One region of the Shewanella sp. A22 genome, then DNA from elsewhere that is predicted to be linked to it. Evidence: predicted binding sites of a transcription regulator. Region 1 holds the regulator's gene; each other region holds the start of a gene.

Region 1 (5,797 bases):
ATTGTTTCGGCTGTAGGTCAATAGTGATAACGTCAGTTTATAGAGGTGCATAAGTGAAAATTAAACGATTTTTTGCCAAAGATATGCGCGCTGCATTGGCTCAAGTAAAAGAAACTTTAGGGTCTGACGCTGTCATTATGTCGAACAAAAAAGTCACTGGCGGAATCGAAATTGTCGCTGCCGTGGATTATGACGAACCGAAAGCGGCGATAGCTTCACAAGCGCCAACGACCAGCTTTATGGACGTTAGTGAAGATCGTGTGTCATTAGGTGTTAAACCCACGATGAAAGCACAAACAAAAGTGAATCCGCCTCCTGCAGCAGACTCCCTACAGGCTTTACTTGAAAAACAGCATAACCGCATGACACAACAAATGTCAGTTCACCAAGACGAGCCAGAATTGCCTGAATGGGCTCGTCAATTAGAAGGTGTAAAATCAGCTAAACCAGCAACAGATTTTCAATCAAAAGTAACATCGGAACATCCTAAAAAAACCAGTAAAAATCAATCTTCTGATATGGATGAGTTGCGTGAAGAGATGGCCTCATTACGCAGTTTATTAACTCATCAAGTTTCATCATTGATGAAAGATCAAAAAAAGCGTACAGATCCTGTTGGTGCTATGTTAGAAAGTAAATTGATTGCGGCAGAGTTTTCTCCTGCAGTAGCTGCTAAACTAGCAGGATTGAGTCAACATTATACTCCAGCTGATTTAGTACGTGCATTACCGCAAAGCTTAGCTAATTTACTTGACAATCAAGGCGATGATATTGTCAAACGCGGTGGAGTTGTAGCATTTGTTGGTCCTACCGGTGTTGGTAAAACAACATCTTTAGCTAAAATTGCTGCTCGTTTTGCCGCACATCATGGACCTGAGCAAGTTGCATTAATTACTACTGACCATTACCGTATTGGTGCTTATGAGCAATTAGCGACTTATGGCAAAATAATGGGCTGTCCAGTTAAGCAAGCACATGATTTAACCGAATTAGAACAAATACTGTATCAGTTCAGAAATCGTAAGTTAGTGTTAATTGACACCGCTGGTATGGGACAACGTGACATGCGTCTATATCAACAACTTGATAATTTGACAGCAAATAGTAGGATCCCCATCCGGAGTTACTTAGTCTTGTCAGCGACGGGCCAACGTCGTGTATTGCAAGATGCTGTAGAACATTTTAAGCGTATTCCATTGTCCGGTGCGATTCTCACCAAATTGGATGAGTCAATATCAATTGCTGGTGCATTGAGCGTATTGATTCAAAATGAGTTACCATTGAGTTATGTAACTGACGGTCAACGTGTTCCTGAGGACATGAAAGTGGCTGATACATTAGCATTAGCGAAGCAAGCGCTAGCTGCATTAAACGAAAAAGAACAACAAACGTCACAAGACACGGTGTGGTCTAATGACACAGCCTATGCATTTGAGTAAAGATATGAGTCGGGATCAAGCAAGTGGTTTACGTATGATGAATCAACCAAATAACGATAAAGTTAAAGTCATTGCCGTGTCCGGCGGCAAAGGCGGAGTGGGCAAAACAAGCGTATCAATTAATACCGCCGTTGCATTAGCCGAAAAGGGCAAACGCGTATTAGTACTCGATGCCGATTTAGGCTTAGCCAACGTCGATGTCATGCTTGGGATACGTGCAGAGAAAAATTTATCTCATGTTTTGTCCGGAGATGCCGAATTAGATGACATCATTGTACGAGGCCCTAAAGGTATTGGTATTGTTCCTGCTACCTCGGGTTCACAAGCGATGGTGGAGTTAACACAAGCACAACATGCTGGACTTATCCGTGCATTTAGTGAAATGCGTACTCAGTTTGATATTTTAATTGTTGATACTGCTGCTGGCATATCTGATATGGTGCTGAGTTTTTCTCGTGCATCACAAGATGTGCTGATTGTGGTGTGCGACGAACCAACGTCAATTACAGATGCCTATGCATTAATTAAGATTTTAAGTCGTGAGCATGGTGTGTTCCACTTCAAAATTGTGGCAAATATGGTGCGTAGTTTACGTGAAGGTATGGAATTATTTGCTAAACTAAGTAAAGTGACTGACAGATTTTTAGATGTTGCTCTAGAATTGGTGGCAACAGTTCCATTTGATGAAAATTTACGGAAGTCTGTTCGTAAGCAAAAGTTAGTGGTTGAAGCTTATCCTAAATCACCTTCAGCGATTGCTTATCACGGGTTAGCCAATAAAATTATGACTTGGCCTGTTCCACAACAGCCAGGTGGTCATTTAGAGTTCTTTGTTGAACGTCTTGTACAACGTAAGCCGATACAAGAAGAAGGAAGGACGAGTGAATAAAGCCGCTGCGTATACTCAGTTCGATAACAAAACGTCTATTGTTGAACAGTATGCACCGTTGGTAAAGCGAATTGCCCATCATATGCTGGCAAGATTGCCAGCATCGGTGCAACTTGATGATTTATTACAAGCTGGAATGATGGGGTTACTTGAAGCTTCATCTAAATTTGATTGTAGCAAAGGCGCTAAGTTTGAAACCTTTGCAGGGATCAGAATTCGTGGTGCAATGATTGATGAAATTCGCCGTGGTGACTGGGTTCCACGCTCTGTTCACCGAAATAATCGTCGCGTTGCACAGGTGATTGATGAATTAGGGCAACAGCTTGGACGAGATGCTCATGATACAGAAATTGCCGAAAAACTTGATATGTCGCTCGATGAGTACCATCATATCTTAAATGATGTTTCTGTTGGTAAAATCATAGGCATAGAAGATCTTGGTGTTTCGCAAGATGTGTTAATTACAGACAACGAATCACCAGATGAAACCTTTGACTCACTTGCTGAAGTTCAATTCCAATCTGCACTGGTTGAAGCAATTAAAACATTGCCAGAAAGAGATGCGTTAGTATTATCGTTATATTATGACGAAGCATTAAATTTAAAAGAAATTGGTGCCATCCTTGAGGTTAGCGAATCGCGAGTAAGCCAGATATTAAGTCAGGCAATGCTCAGATTAAAAGCTAAGCTCAAGCATTGGACACAAGAATAATAACTTATTTAGAGCAAACGAGTGTCAGCTCACCGGAGGAAACCTTGGACAAGAATATGAAGATTCTCATTGTTGACGATTTTTCAACAATGAGGCGTATCATTAAGAACTTGTTGCGAGATTTGGGATTTAATAATACCCAAGAAGCAGATGATGGCTCAACAGCCCTACCTATGTTACAAAAAGGCGACTTTGATTTCGTGGTAACAGATTGGAATATGCCGGGAATGCAAGGTATTGATTTACTTAAAGCAATTCGTGCAGATGATTCATTAAAACATTTACCGGTATTGATGGTAACCGCAGAGGCTAAGCGTGAACAGATTATTGCAGCAGCGCAAGCCGGTGTTAATGGTTATGTGGTAAAACCTTTCACCGCAGCAACGTTAAAAGAAAAGTTAGATAAAATCTTTGAACGACTCGCATAAGCAAGGATAAGTCATGCAGGCATCAATATCGGGGTTAATCACTCTCGAACAGGCCCAAGAACTTGTTGAATTGCTTACTTCTGGTAAGCAAGACAAAGCAGATGACGCAATCAGGGAGCTTGCTGCGCCATTACAGCGTGAGCTTTTTGAAGAAGTCGGTAAGTTAACTCGACAACTCCATAGTGCACTAAGAGATTTTCAAGTCGATAACCGTTTATCTGAATTAGCTAATACCGAAATACCGGATGCTAAAGAAAGATTGAATTATGTTATCGATATGACAGAACAAGCTGCAAATAAAACTATGGATGCGGTTGAAGAATGCCTACCTTTGGCCGATACCATCATTAGTAATATACAATCTGTGACGCCCATGTGGGATAAGCTGATGCGTCGTGATATACAATTAAGTGAGTTTAAATCACTTTGTCATGATGTTCAGCAGTTTATGTCGCATAGCGAACATGATTCTAATCGTCTACGTGAGCTATTAAATCAAATTTTGATGGCGCAAGACTTCCAAGACTTAACGGGTCAAATGATCCGCCGAGTAATAGATTTAGTTCGTGAAGTAGAAAGTAATTTGGTCTCAATGTTAACTGTGTTTGGAGATCATGTTACCGAATCATCGCCAGCTATAAACGATAATAAGATAGAAGCAGAAGGTCCAATCATGCATGCAGAATTGCGTGAAGATGTTGTGACTGGTCAGGATGAAGTTGACGATCTGCTATCAAGTCTGGGTTTCTAATTAGGAGTCAATTTAATGTCCTTTGATGTTGATGAAGAGATACTCCAGGACTTTTTAATCGAAGCTGGTGAGATTTTAGAGCTTCTACAAGAGCAACTAGTTGCCCTTGAAAATAATCCTGATGACAGTGATTTACTTAATGCTATTTTCCGTGGATTCCATACCGTTAAGGGTGGAGCAGGTTTTTTAAGCCTAAAACCCATGGTTGACGTATGTCACGAAGCCGAAAATACGTTTGACTTATTGCGCACTGGTAAACGTGGCGTAAATGCAGAATTAATGGATATCATTTTGCAAGCTGTCGACGCCATTAATTCCATGTTTGCTCAAACTCAACAGGGGGAAACCCAAGACCCTGCAGATCCTGAATTGCTTGCGAAGCTTAAATTATTAAGTTCAGGTGCACCATTACCTTCAGAAATGGCAGCTGAAGAGCCTGAACCTATCGAGAGTGTTGTTGAGTCAAGCGAACCTGAGTACATTGAAGATCTTAATACTCAATCAGAAGAGATCTCTAATTCTGGCAGTATTGATGAGATTGACGAATCGGAATTTGAAGCGCTACTTGATGCATTGCATGGCGGTGGTAAAGGTCCAGTAGCACCTCAAGTATCTGATACTAATCAAGGCTCCGAGGCTCCAAAAACTCCAACTGCGAATAATAGCGACGAAATTACCGATGATGAGTTCGAAGCATTATTAGATGAACTGCACGGTTCTGGTTCATTCAAAGAGACATCTGCCCCCGTAGCGTCAGCGAAACCACCTGCGAGTACTCCAGTTGTTGAGCCACTTGTTGATTCTGATGAAATTACAGATGATGAGTTCGAACGCCTTTTAGATGAATTACACGGAAAAGGTAGTTCTCCTGCCGACGTTAAGCCGCAACCAACGCCTGCAACAGCTCAAAAACATGTTACTCCAACTGCTAAACCTGCAGTGACTCCAACCGCTAAGCCTGTCGCAAAACCAGTCACCGCCACGCCCCCTGTCGCAGCACCAAAAGCTGAACTCGTTAAAGATAAAGCACCTGTGAAAGCGCCTTCTGTTCCTCAGGGTGAAACAACTGTTCGTGTAGATACTGCTCGTTTAGATGAAATCATGAACATGGTTGGTGAGTTGGTTTTAGTACGAAATCGTTTGGTTAGCTTAGGTGTGAACCGTGAAGACGAAGACATGTCAAAGGCGCTTGCAAATCTTGATTTAGTTACCGCTGATTTACAAGGCGCGGTAATGAAGACTCGCATGCAACCCATCAAGAAAGTATTTGGTCGTTTCCCTCGCGTTGTTCGAGATATGGCGCGTACTTTAAATAAAGAAATTGATCTGATAATGATTGGTGAAGACACCGATCTAGATAAGAATTTAGTCGAAGCATTAGCGGATCCTTTAGTTCACTTGGTGCGTAACTCAGTCGATCATGGTATAGAAATGCCGATTACGCGTGAAGCGAGCGGTAAACCACGTACCGGTACTATTACCTTGTCGGCTAGTCAAGAAGGTGACCATATCCTGCTCAAAATTGAGGATGATGGCGCAGGAATGGATCCTGAGAAGTTAAAACAAATTGCAATCAGT
Region 2 (5,797 bases), on a different contig from region 1:
AGTCACTAAACGCCACACTTGTTCATAAAGATTACCACTAAAAAATTGTCTTGCTGCTACGTTTACATGCATCGCAATATTAACGTTTTTATGTTGCCATAAATTGAGTTGCTTACAGGCGGTTTCTAGCACCCACTCCCCAATTTGATTGATCATGCCACTTTGTTCCGCAATCTCGATAAACGCACCAGGATATAACACGCCTTTTTTAGGGTGATGCCAACGAATTAGCGCCTCTGCACCTATGTATTGATTACTTTGTAAATCCATTAAAGGTTGATAATAAAGTTCAAACTCACGACCACGAATGGCGTGTTGTAAATCACGTTCTATTTCTGCATTAGTGGTAAAGGTATCGAGGAGGTTTTCGTTGAAAATCTGATAATGAATATCTGTTTTTTTCTTAGCATGTTGTAGCGTGATATCAGCACAAGATAAAGGGCTAAATAACCCGATTACTGATTTGATATCTACAGCCGCAATTGCGGGTTTGGGCTCTATTCTCTCACGGGATATCACAGATGATGCCGCTAAATTCATATACAGTCGACCGATCATCTGTTCTAAATCGGTTACTGAAGAATTGGCAGGCAACAACATTGCAAATTCATCACTGCCTATTCTAGCAACATCAATTGCGTTTGCAGCATAGGCAAAATGCTTTAATCGTCTTGCTGTTTCAATGAGTAAACTGTCGCCATGTTCATGACCATGGGTGTCATTAAAACGTTTGAAACCTAATAAATCAACTAGGATTAGTATGCCTTCTGTCGCGCGATCTAAAATAGGCGTAAAGTGAATGCGGTTATGTAATCCGGTCAATGGACAATGCCATGCCAAACGTTCTAATTCTGCTTTGTGTAAATATTCTGCCGAATTGTCATAACTAGACACTAAAGCATAATGTTTGCCTTGTTCTGTCACGAATGGGGTAATATGATAATTTAGCCAATATTCACTTCCATTGCTTCGTTCAAGCTTAAGGTCACCTTTCACCGTTTCGTTATTGTGTAATTTATCAATAATATGATCAAGCCGTTGAGGTTTTTCCTTAAAAAAATCAAGGCATAATGCACTATTATGTTCTACTGAAGATCGAGGTAAACCGGTCATTTTTTCGTGAGCACTATTAACATACTCAATAATACGACTGTCAGTATTGACGAGCATAACCACATGTTCAGATTGCTCTGTGGCATTTCGTAACAGATAAATTTGCTCGTTGCTGTCATAGGTATAACGGGTAGATAAGGTGAGTGCTAATTGGTCAGCACATTGAATAGCAAACTGAATATCAGATGTGGTCCAGTGCACTTCTTCACAACTTTCAATAGAAAGAACCCCTTCTATATGGCCATTTATCCTAATGGCGATATCAGTGCTTGTTAGAATATTATGATGTTTATAATAATCAGAAAACGCTTCAACAAGATCAATGTGAGGTGTGTCGGTGGATAAAATATACCGGTGGGAACGTAATTCATCAAAATAAGCCGACTCAATCGTCATTTGTCGCATATGTGAGAAATGAATTAGATTGTCGCTAGTTTTACTTGCCACTAAAGTTTGTTCACAAACAAAATCATTATTTACAACTTTTGCGTCGCCTATATCTTTGTCATCTAAAGTCCAAACTGAAACAAATGATGCAGAAAAATAATCATGCAATAGTTGGCACACCAACTCAGAGGTTTTTGTAAAGTCACCCTGTTGCTTAGCACTGGAATTTACTATTAATTCCAACAGGTGCTGTTGCTCTTGTCGATTCATTTAAATCCCGAAAATGGCTTCATTCCCCTAACTCTTTGACAATATTGGTTCAGTTCAATTGTTATTTTTAGTACTGTTTTTAGAACAAAAGTCAAATATTAGGGTAATACATTGGGAGCGAAACTCGCATTAAAGGTATACACTATTTTACATTAGTAAAACCAACTATACCCTTGATTAAGTAAATCAGATTACACGCGATACTCTCAAACAGCAATCCTTTCGTAATATATTGTTACGGTTTAATTGGATTGCAGATTCGTAAATCTTTTTGCATAAAAACTGTTTAACAACAGACATATGACATATCTTTCGCTAAACAAACAATAACGATAATTAAAGTTGATTTTCAAGTTGAAAAATCATTTTCTCGACACTAAATGCAAAATCAAGCTTCAAAGTAATCGTTTCATCCGCCTCGATGATCTCAGTTTTGGTATCGTTAAAACGTTGTAGTGCAGCCTGTTCTATTGTTTTCGCTTGAATCGATGCATCATCGCCAACAAAATTTAGTACTAATAAAGTATCTTCAGCCTCAACAACAGCACCAATATCAACATAACTACCACACTCAGCACAACTGTCACTGACGTTACTTTGTTGCTGTTTAATTTGTTTAATCATTAGTTTACTCCGTCATGAACGTTAGCTTGAATTGCAAATATAACTCAGTTTAGGGGAGCTTTTACTAGCAATGCTCACAATTACGTAAAATATTCGACCAATCTAGGGCCTATTAATCTTTCAAGGTTATTTTTGCAGCGAATTGTTGGTCATTACTTAAATATGAGCTACAAGACAGAGGCTTTGTGGTGTAGTTCTCCTACATTAAAAGCCGATAACGCAGCAATACTGACCAACAAACGCTGCCCGAAATGTTCGGCTAAAAACGCGTTACTCTTTATTGAGTGAAACTTTTCAAAGTGATATTTGCTTAGATTGCTAGGCAGTAATCAACTCGCCTCGATTAACACGTTTTTATCACTAACAAAATTAACCTGCAAAGCTCTGCAGTTCTTAATAAAGCTCACTATTTTTGTCTCGATGTTAACTGGTCAAAACGAGTCTAAGCTGATTGTATTGATAAAGTATTAGAAATTTTCCGTTGGGTACTCAACTGATCAAGAAAATGCATGTCTTCTATAGGAGTGTGCTGTTTATATGCATTGATCGCTTTACTTTTTGTTAGATAATCGCAGTTACTCAGTACTTCTACCATTGAATCAGGTTGTGCCCCCCTAATAACTAGGGCTTCCGGTGTTAAAGCTTGTTGAAGTTGAAACTGCCGTGCACCGTGCAGCCGAAAAATATCTGCATTGTCGGTGGTATCGGGATGAACAGAAATATCGTCGACAAGTAATTGGGGGTTAGGTAACGAGAACTGCTTACGCAGTTTTTGAGTACTTTCGATATCATTATCTAATTGAAATTGAGCCATATCACGAGCATCAACTGACAGCATAGCTAATAGCAAACCAAATTCACCGCGACGATTGTGCTCAATCGCAACGTTTAATCGGTTCCCTATTTGTAACTCATTGACTAAAGTTGATTCAATTTGCATATAAAAACATCATAACTACTGCTCGATGCTATTTTATCGACCAAACAGTTATAAACTTTAGCAATATATTCAATTTTACACTTTACATATAAAAGGTTTCTGACTACTATGGCGGCCGCAATTGAGGAGGGGTTCCCGAGTGGCCAAAGGGATCAGACTGTAAATCTGACGGCTCAGCCTTCGAAGGTTCGAATCCTTCTCCCTCCACCATTTGCCTTGTTATATGTGTAAAGAGTTAAAATGTAAAAAAGAAAGTAGAAAAAGAAATATGTGGAGGGGTTCCCGAGTGGCCAAAGGGATCAGACTGTAAATCTGACGGCTCAGCCTTCGAAGGTTCGAATCCTTCTCCCTCCACCATCTTTTTTAATTGATACTTTTCTTGCTGTGGAGGGGTTCCCGAGTGGCCAAAGGGATCAGACTGTAAATCTGACGGCTCAGCCTTCGAAGGTTCGAATCCTTCTCCCTCCACCATTTTACATCTCCGTCTATATGCCCTATCTATTTTATTATTTCTAAATCACTATTGCTTTATCCTTATCTCATCCGTATTAATACCTGTTAATGACTTTCATGCCGCGCAAAAATAAAACCTATTAAAACTTATCAAGCACTTATGTTGATTTAACACTATTTTTCATTATTTATTTTCGTTATTATATATATTCATTTGGAATAACGAGTTAGTCTCATGCCAACATCTTGGGTCAATCAGGCCATCGCAAAAATTGAAGCAGACTATCAACGTTCTGCAGATACACACCTAATTAAACTAGATTTACCACAGCTTGATGGTGTGGACATATATTTAAAAGATGAAAGTACCCACCCCACGGGCAGTTTAAAGCACCGCTTAGCACGCTCATTATTTCTATATGCACTATGTAATGGTTGGATAAAACAAGACACCCCAATCATTGAATCATCTTCAGGCAGTACCGCGGTATCCGAAGCTTACTTCGCTCGCTTACTCGGCTTACCTTTTATAGCCGTAATGCCAAAAACCACTGCAAAAAAGAAAATTCAGCAAATCGAGTTTTACGGTGGTCAATGTCATTATGTTGATAACGGTAGTCAGATGTATCCAGAATCGGCTCGATTAGCTAATGAATTAAACGGTCATTATATTGATCAGTTTACTTATGCTGAGCGTGCGACGGATTGGCGAGGTAATAACAATATTGCAGATTCTATTTTCAATCAGATGGAAAAAGAGCCATATCCAGTGCCAAGTTGGATTGTGATGAGTCCAGGTACAGGTGGTACGAGTGCCACAATAGGCCGATATATCCGTTTTCAGCAGCAAACAACTCAATTATGTGTTGTCGATCCTGAAAACTCGGTATTTTATGATTACTTTCATAATGGTGATGCCAATATTGTTTGTGAAACAAACAGTAAAATTGAGGGCATTGGCCGTCCAAGAGTCGAGCCATCTTTTATTGCAGGTGTCGTTGACAGTATGATGAAAATTCCAGATGCAGCCTCGGTTGCAACAATTCAGTGGCTAGAGCAACTTCTTGGTCGTAAAACTGGCGCCTCAACAGGTACCAATTTATACGGTGCATTATTACTCGCAACTAGCATGCAACAAACAGGGCAAAAAGGCTCAATTGTGACCTTGATTTGTGATTCTGGTGATCGTTATTTAGATACCTATTACGACCCAGAATGGATTAAAAATAATATCGGTTGTGTTAAATTCTATCAAGATAAGCTACTGGCATTTAACACAACAGGTTTATTGAACTAATCAATAACAATGCCGTTGATACAGCAACGGCATTGAGTATTTTGTTGCAGAAAATTAGCAATAACGGCATATATTAATCAATATTAAGATATTTATGCGTCTGAATAGATAACCGCCAATTTCGTTCAATACAAACTTTCATGGCTAATTCAGTCGCCCGTGCTTTTTGGCTAATAGGTTGCAAACAAATGGTTTTATTACTGATATCTATTCCAGTTAATAATTCATCTAACTCATCTATATGATGATTGGTGGCTATTGGATGCTTAATTTCATTGGCACGGTTTAAAGCTTGCTCAAGTACCCTATAGCCTCCCTTCATATTGATTTTAGGTGATACCGTGACCCACACATCAGGATGGCATTTCACTTCAAATGTGCCACTGGTTTCAATTTGGATTTGATAACCAGCGTCAATAAAATCGTTTGTTAACTCAGTAAGATCATATAAACAAGGTTCACCACCGGTTAGCACTATGTGTTTGGCTGTAAAGTTTTTTTCAATAAAGGCGTTGATTAACGTTTTGCCGGTATGGTTTGCCCAGCGACCAATCGTGCCATCAACTTGAATAACTTGCTCAGCACTGACTTTGTTTTCAATTAATACATCCCAAGTTTGCTTAGTATCACACCATGCACATCCGACAGGACACCCCTGCAAGCGAACGAAAAGTGCCGGAACACCTGTAAATGCGCCCTCACCTTGTATAGTT
Region 3 (5,797 bases), on a different contig from region 1:
TTATGAATGCTGCCAATGCAATGGGTGATTATGGCGTCAATTATTCGTCATCTCAGCAAGGTGATTTTGTTGTTACCAGTGCCAAAATTATTGACCCAGCCACTTATGTGCCTGATATATATACATTCAATTTTGTTGATGATGGCTTGGGCGGCACAAACCTAGAGGTTTTGGATAGCGCGATGCCAGCAAATATTGTGACCACAGTTGTTGGTTTTGATGCTTCGGTGCCGGTGAGCTTTAATGATATTGAAGTTAAATTGGAGGGCGAGCCTGAAATTGGTGACTCATTTACCATAAATGAAGTCGCACAAGTCAGTATTTTCGATACCTTCAGTAAAGCCATTACATTATTTGAAAGTGATAATGATACACAAACACCCGCTGGACAAGCGGAGTTGGCACAGCTCTTGAATAACATTGATAGCGGTGTCAAACAAATGAGTCAGGAACGAAGCTTAACTGGTAACAGCCTAAAGGTGTTGCAACAGTACAGCGACAATCATACTGATGAAAAGTTGATTAACACCTCGGCATTATCAAAATTAGAAGATTTGGATTTTGCCTCGGCTATTACCGAGTTTGAAAAGCAACAATTAGCACTCAATGCCGCGTCGAGCTTGTTTAGTAAAGTCAGTTCGACCAGTTTGTTTGACTATATATAAACACGTTTTATAAGCACTGATACACGAACGTTTCACAACATATTAAACAGTTTACATGATTAACCGTTTAGCCAAGCTCCGGGTCTTGGCGTTCAACTAAGAAGAGGAATTTACACTATGGCTATTTCAGTTAACACCAACGTTACATCCATGAAGGCGCAAGGTAATTTAAATAAAGCTCAAACTGCTACTTCAACCTCTATGGAACGACTAGCATCAGGCCTGCGTATTAACAGCGCCAAAGATGATGCGGCAGGTCTACAGATTTCAAACCGTATGACCAGTCAGATAAACGGGATTGGCGTTGCTATTCGTAACGCTAACGATGGTATCTCTATTGCACAAACGGCTGAAGGTGCAATGGGTGAGTCAACCAATATTTTGCAGCGTATGCGTGACTTGTCTTTGCAGTCTGCCAACGGTTCAAACTCGTCTGATGACCGCGCATCTATGCAAAAAGAGATTAACTCTTTACAGGCAGAGTTAACTCGTATTGCAGAAACCACCTCGTTTGGTGGCCAGAATTTACTCGATGGCTCTTATGGTACTCAATCATTCCAAGTTGGTTCTGATGCCAACCAAACCATTAATGTGTCTCTTAAATCGGTAGCCGCAACCAGTATTGGTGCGTATCAAAGTGATAAAGCCGGTAGTTTATTTGGTGGTGGGCTTGTTGCCGCAGCTGCGGGTACCAATGGTTCAACGGGTGAAACCTTAACCATTACTCAAGGCACTAGCACAACTAATATTGTGACCGTTGATGAAGATACCGCGACTGAAATTGTTGCTAAAATTAACCAAGCTGGTACAGGTGTAACCGCATCTGCTGAAACCAATGTTCAAGCTGATTTAACCGCTGCATATGATGTATCGTTAGTCATGAATGTTGATGGTGGTGCAGGGAAAACAGCGTCTTTAGACTTAACGGGTATTAGCTCGAACGCTGATCTTGCAACAGCAATTAATGATACTTCAGGTGATACAGGCGTAACGGCAAAACTGGATAATGGTACTCTTACTATTACTAGTGCATCAGGTGCTGATATTAACTTCACCTCTACTGGTGGCAGCAATACATCAGGTGCATTATCGTTAAAGAACATTTCTGCAGACGGTACAGCATCAGGTGCAACAGTGGTCGCTAACGGTACTACTGGTACAGTAGCAACCGCGGCAGGTGCGATTACATTAAGCTCACCTGACAGCTTTACCTTAACTGGTACAGCAGCACCCGCTGAAATTACTGGTGAAGCAGCAGGTGTATTTGTTGGTGTTAGTACCATTGACATTGGTACCGCATCAGGCGCGCAAAGTGCGATTGACATTATTGATGGTGCGATTGCCGGTATTGATAGCTCTCGTGCCGATTTAGGTGCGGTGCAAAATAGAATGAGTTTTACTATCAGTAACTTGAGTAACGTTCAAAATAACGTGTCAGATGCGCGTAGTCGTATTCAAGACGTTGACTTTGCCTCAGAGAGTGCAGAGCTGAGTAAGCAACAGATTTTATCGCAAGCATCATCGTCGATGTTGGCGCAAGCCAATCAGCTACCACAAGTGGCATTGTCTTTACTTGGCTAGTTAAAAAAGTAAGCTAACAATCTCGATATTAGAATCCGCCACCTCAAATGGCGGGTTTTTAATTTGTAGTACTAGAGCCTGTTGATCTTTCAAGGTTGGTTTTGCAGCGAATTGTTGTTCATTTGTACAAGGCAGAGACTTTGTGGTGTAGTTATTCTACACAAAAAGTCTATAACGCAGTAAAAATGACCAACAAACGCTGCCCGTAGGGTTCGGCTAAAAACGTTTTACTCTTTGTTGAGTTACTCTTCGTTAAGTAAAAGTAGCTTAGATTGCTAGGCAGCAATCCACTAGCCTCGATTAAAACGTTTTTATCTCGAACAAAACTTAACCAGCAAAGAACAACAGGCCCTAATATATTGAATTTAATTGTTTATTTAGTTTTTTATCTGCAGTTGAAAAAAAAAGCTAAAGTTCTGACTTTTATTGCCGTTACCTTAAGTGTAACCAATATGATCCGCCTGGCTTAATACAGACAGGCAATGTCTACAGTCAGGAATACGAGGAATTAAATTATGGCTATTTCAGTAAATACTAACGTCACTTCGATGAAAGCGCAGGGTAACCTAAACAAAGCACAGAGCAACACTGCTACTTCAATGGAGCGTTTAGCTTCAGGTCTTCGCATTAACAGCGCTAAAGATGATGCGGCAGGCTTACAGATTTCGAATCGTATGACTAGCCAAATCAATGGTATTGGTGTGGCGATGCGTAACGCTAACGACGGTATCTCGATTGCACAAACAGCTGAAGGTGCAATGAGTGAGTCAACCAACATTTTACAGCGTATGCGTGACTTGTCATTACAGTCGGCTAACGGTTCAAACTCATCAGACGACCGTTCTGCTATGCAAAAAGAGATTAACTCTTTGCAGTCTGAGTTAACTCGTATTGCTGAAACCACATCGTTTGGTGGCCAGAATTTACTTGATGGCTCTTATGGTACTCAAGCATTCCAAGTTGGTTCAGAAGCCAACCAAACCATTAATGTGTCTCTTAAATCGGTAGCCGCAACCAGTATTGGTGCGTATCAAAGTAATAAAGCCGGTAGTTTATTTGGTGGTGGGCTTGTTGCCGCAGCTGCGGGTACCAATGGTTCAACGGGTGAAACCTTAACCATTACTCAAGGCACTAGCACAACTAATATTGTGACCGTTGATGAAGATACCGCGACTGAAATTGTTGCTAAAATTAACCAAGCTGGTACAGGTGTAACCGCATCTGCTGAAACCAATGTTCAAGCTGATTTAACCGCTGCATATGATGTATCGTTAGTCATGAATGTTGATGGTGGTGCAGGGAAAACAGCGTCTTTAGACTTAACGGGTATTAGCTCGAATGAAGACCTTGCAACAGCAATTAATGATACTTCAGGTGATACAGGTGTAACGGCAAACTTGGATAATGGTACTCTTACTATTACGAGTTCTACTGGTGCAGATATTAACTTTACTTCTACTGGTGGCAGCAATACATCAGGTGCATTATCGTTAAAGAACGTTTCTGCCGACGGTACAGCATCAGGTGCAACAGTGGTTGCTAACGGTACTACTGGTACAGTAGCTACAGCGGCAGGTGCGATTACATTGAGCTCACCTGACAGCTTTACCTTAACCGGTACAGCAGCACCCGCTGAAATTACTGGTGAAGCAGCAGGTGTATTTGCGGGTGTGAGTACCATTGACATTGGCACAGCATCAGGTGCGCAAAGTGCGATTGACATTATTGATGGTGCGATTGCCGGTATTGATAGCCAACGTGCTGACTTAGGTGCTACGCAAAACCGTTTAGACTTCACTATCAGTAACTTAAGCAACATCCAAAATAACGTGTCAGATGCACGTAGCCGTATTCAAGATGTTGACTTTGCTGCAGAAAGTGCAGAGCTGAGTAAACAGCAGATTTTATCGCAAGCATCATCGTCTATGTTGGCGCAAGCGAATCAGCTACCACAGGTTGCGTTATCACTACTGTAATCAGCTTAGTTTAGTGGCAACAGAATGATAGTAACTCACTGAGTGAATCAGTAACATAACGTCAAAATAGAAAAGGAAGATTCACAGCTGAATCTTCCTTTTTGTTACTTATGTATATCGATTTATTAACGTTATATAGCGTTGTAACTATGGTGACGATATGATGTTACTTTGTTGGCAAAGTAACCCTCAACGAGTAACGCGTAAACAGGGATTACATTGATTTAGAGAGGATGTTATGGATAATAATTCACTGGGTATTGCAAACTCACCTGTAAACCCCTCTGTAACAAATAGACCTGAAGGAGCATTAGATAAAAATGTTGCTTCGCATTTAGCGGCTGAAAAAAGTACTTACCTGCCTGAATCCGATAAAGCACCGATGGTCAAAGCAATAACTGAAGCAGAAAAAACCGAAGCCAGTAAAAAAGAACAATCCCAGGCAGAAGCCTTAGAAGAAGTTGTTATTCAGCTGTCTGAAGTTGTCTCTTTGATGAACAAAGGCCTTGCGTTTTCGGTTGACGAAGACTCAGGCTCCGCTATTGTTAAGGTAATGGATATTGATTCAGGTGAAATCATACGCCAGATCCCCAGCGATGAGGCGTTAGAGTTGGCTCAGAAGTTGCAAGATGTAAAAGGGTTATTAATGAGAACTGAAGCTTAAGCTATTGGGCGGATGATTTGATTTAACAAGTCGATTACGCGCTTTTTTGTGTTATTTAGTTAAGATTAGTTGAGGTAAACATGGGATTAACATCGGTTGGACTAGGCTCCGGGCTAGACATTAACGGTATTGTGTCGGCTTTAGTTAGCGCACAACGAACTCCTAAGGTAGCTCAATTTGACTCAAAAGAGGGCGCGATTAATTCCGAGATATCAGCATTGGGCTTTTTAAAAAGTTCGTTATCTGAATTCAAAGATAGCTTAACCTTTCTCTCTGATACAGATTCATTCGATAGCCAGAGTGCGTCAGTTTCAAAGAATACTTATGTCACTGCATCAGTGACGAATACCGCGGTAACAGGCAGTTATAGTCTTGCTGTTGAACAACTGGCGGGGAGTCAAAAAATTGGCTCTTTGGCTGTGAGCGATGTAACAGCGCCTTTAGATGAAGGCTCATTAAACTTTGCTGTTGATGGCGACAGTTTTGATATTGAAGTTACCGCTGAAGATACTATGCAAACACTGGTGGCAAAAATAAACAGTGCTGACGACAATGTTGGCGTTACCGCAACCATAGTGAACAGTGATGACGGTGCCCAATTAGTATTAACGTCTAAAGAAACAGGCACGGCCAATAACATCACGGTTTCAGCCACCGATACAGGTGCGGGTACCGTGTTGGCAGACACCTTCGCGATGACCGAATTACAAGCCGCAAAAGATTCCATTATTTATATTGACGGTCTAAAACTGACTTCGAGCAGTAACACTGTTGAAGATGCCATTGAAGGTGTGACGCTTAATCTTAGAGACGCCGACGTTGATAAGTTGACCACATTAACGGTAAAGCAAAATACTAGTGCAATTGCGACGGGTATTAAGTCATTTGTTGAAGCTTTTAACTCAATGTCA

Evidence for each region. Region 1 encodes FliA, which starts transcription of late flagellar genes. Its sites were predicted from a motif close to CTAAAGNTNNNNNNNNNNNNGCCGATA; they were not measured.
Region 2: the regulator FliA is predicted to act here: its motif matches at 3,369-3,395, upstream of ACWXWT_RS10945 (VC2046/SO_2500 family protein).
Region 3: the regulator FliA is predicted to act here: its motif matches at 2,655-2,681, upstream of ACWXWT_RS07025 (flagellin).

The regions. Positions count from the first base shown of each region.
Region 1 covers NZ_JBSQBN010000001.1:22,545-28,341, forward strand. Annotated here, with positions in the region: gene flhA (flagellar biosynthesis protein FlhA) at 1-24, shown strand, start outside; gene flhF (flagellar biosynthesis protein FlhF) at 54-1,439, shown strand; gene ACWXWT_RS00110 (MinD/ParA family protein) at 1,444-2,328, shown strand; gene ACWXWT_RS00115 (RNA polymerase sigma factor FliA) at 2,321-3,040, shown strand; gene cheY (chemotaxis response regulator CheY) at 3,085-3,468, shown strand; gene ACWXWT_RS00125 (protein phosphatase CheZ) at 3,482-4,219, shown strand; gene ACWXWT_RS00130 (chemotaxis protein CheA) at 4,235-5,797, shown strand, end outside.
Region 2 covers NZ_JBSQBN010000051.1:16,550-22,346, reverse strand. Annotated here, with positions in the region: gene ACWXWT_RS10955 (EAL domain-containing protein) at 1-1,770, opposite strand, end outside; gene ACWXWT_RS10950 (DUF406 family protein) at 2,107-2,394, opposite strand; gene ACWXWT_RS10945 (VC2046/SO_2500 family protein) at 2,837-3,334, opposite strand; tRNA gene ACWXWT_RS10940 (tRNA-Tyr) at 3,460-3,544, shown strand; tRNA gene ACWXWT_RS10935 (tRNA-Tyr) at 3,607-3,691, shown strand; tRNA gene ACWXWT_RS10930 (tRNA-Tyr) at 3,721-3,805, shown strand; gene ACWXWT_RS10925 (PLP-dependent cysteine synthase family protein) at 4,023-5,084, shown strand; gene queE (7-carboxy-7-deazaguanine synthase QueE) at 5,158-5,797, opposite strand, start outside.
Region 3 covers NZ_JBSQBN010000026.1:34,011-39,807, forward strand. Annotated here, with positions in the region: gene flgL (flagellar hook-associated protein FlgL) at 1-665, shown strand, start outside; gene ACWXWT_RS07020 (flagellin) at 783-2,246, shown strand; gene ACWXWT_RS07025 (flagellin) at 2,762-4,222, shown strand; gene ACWXWT_RS07030 (flagellar protein FlaG) at 4,461-4,886, shown strand; gene fliD (flagellar filament capping protein FliD) at 4,967-5,797, shown strand, end outside.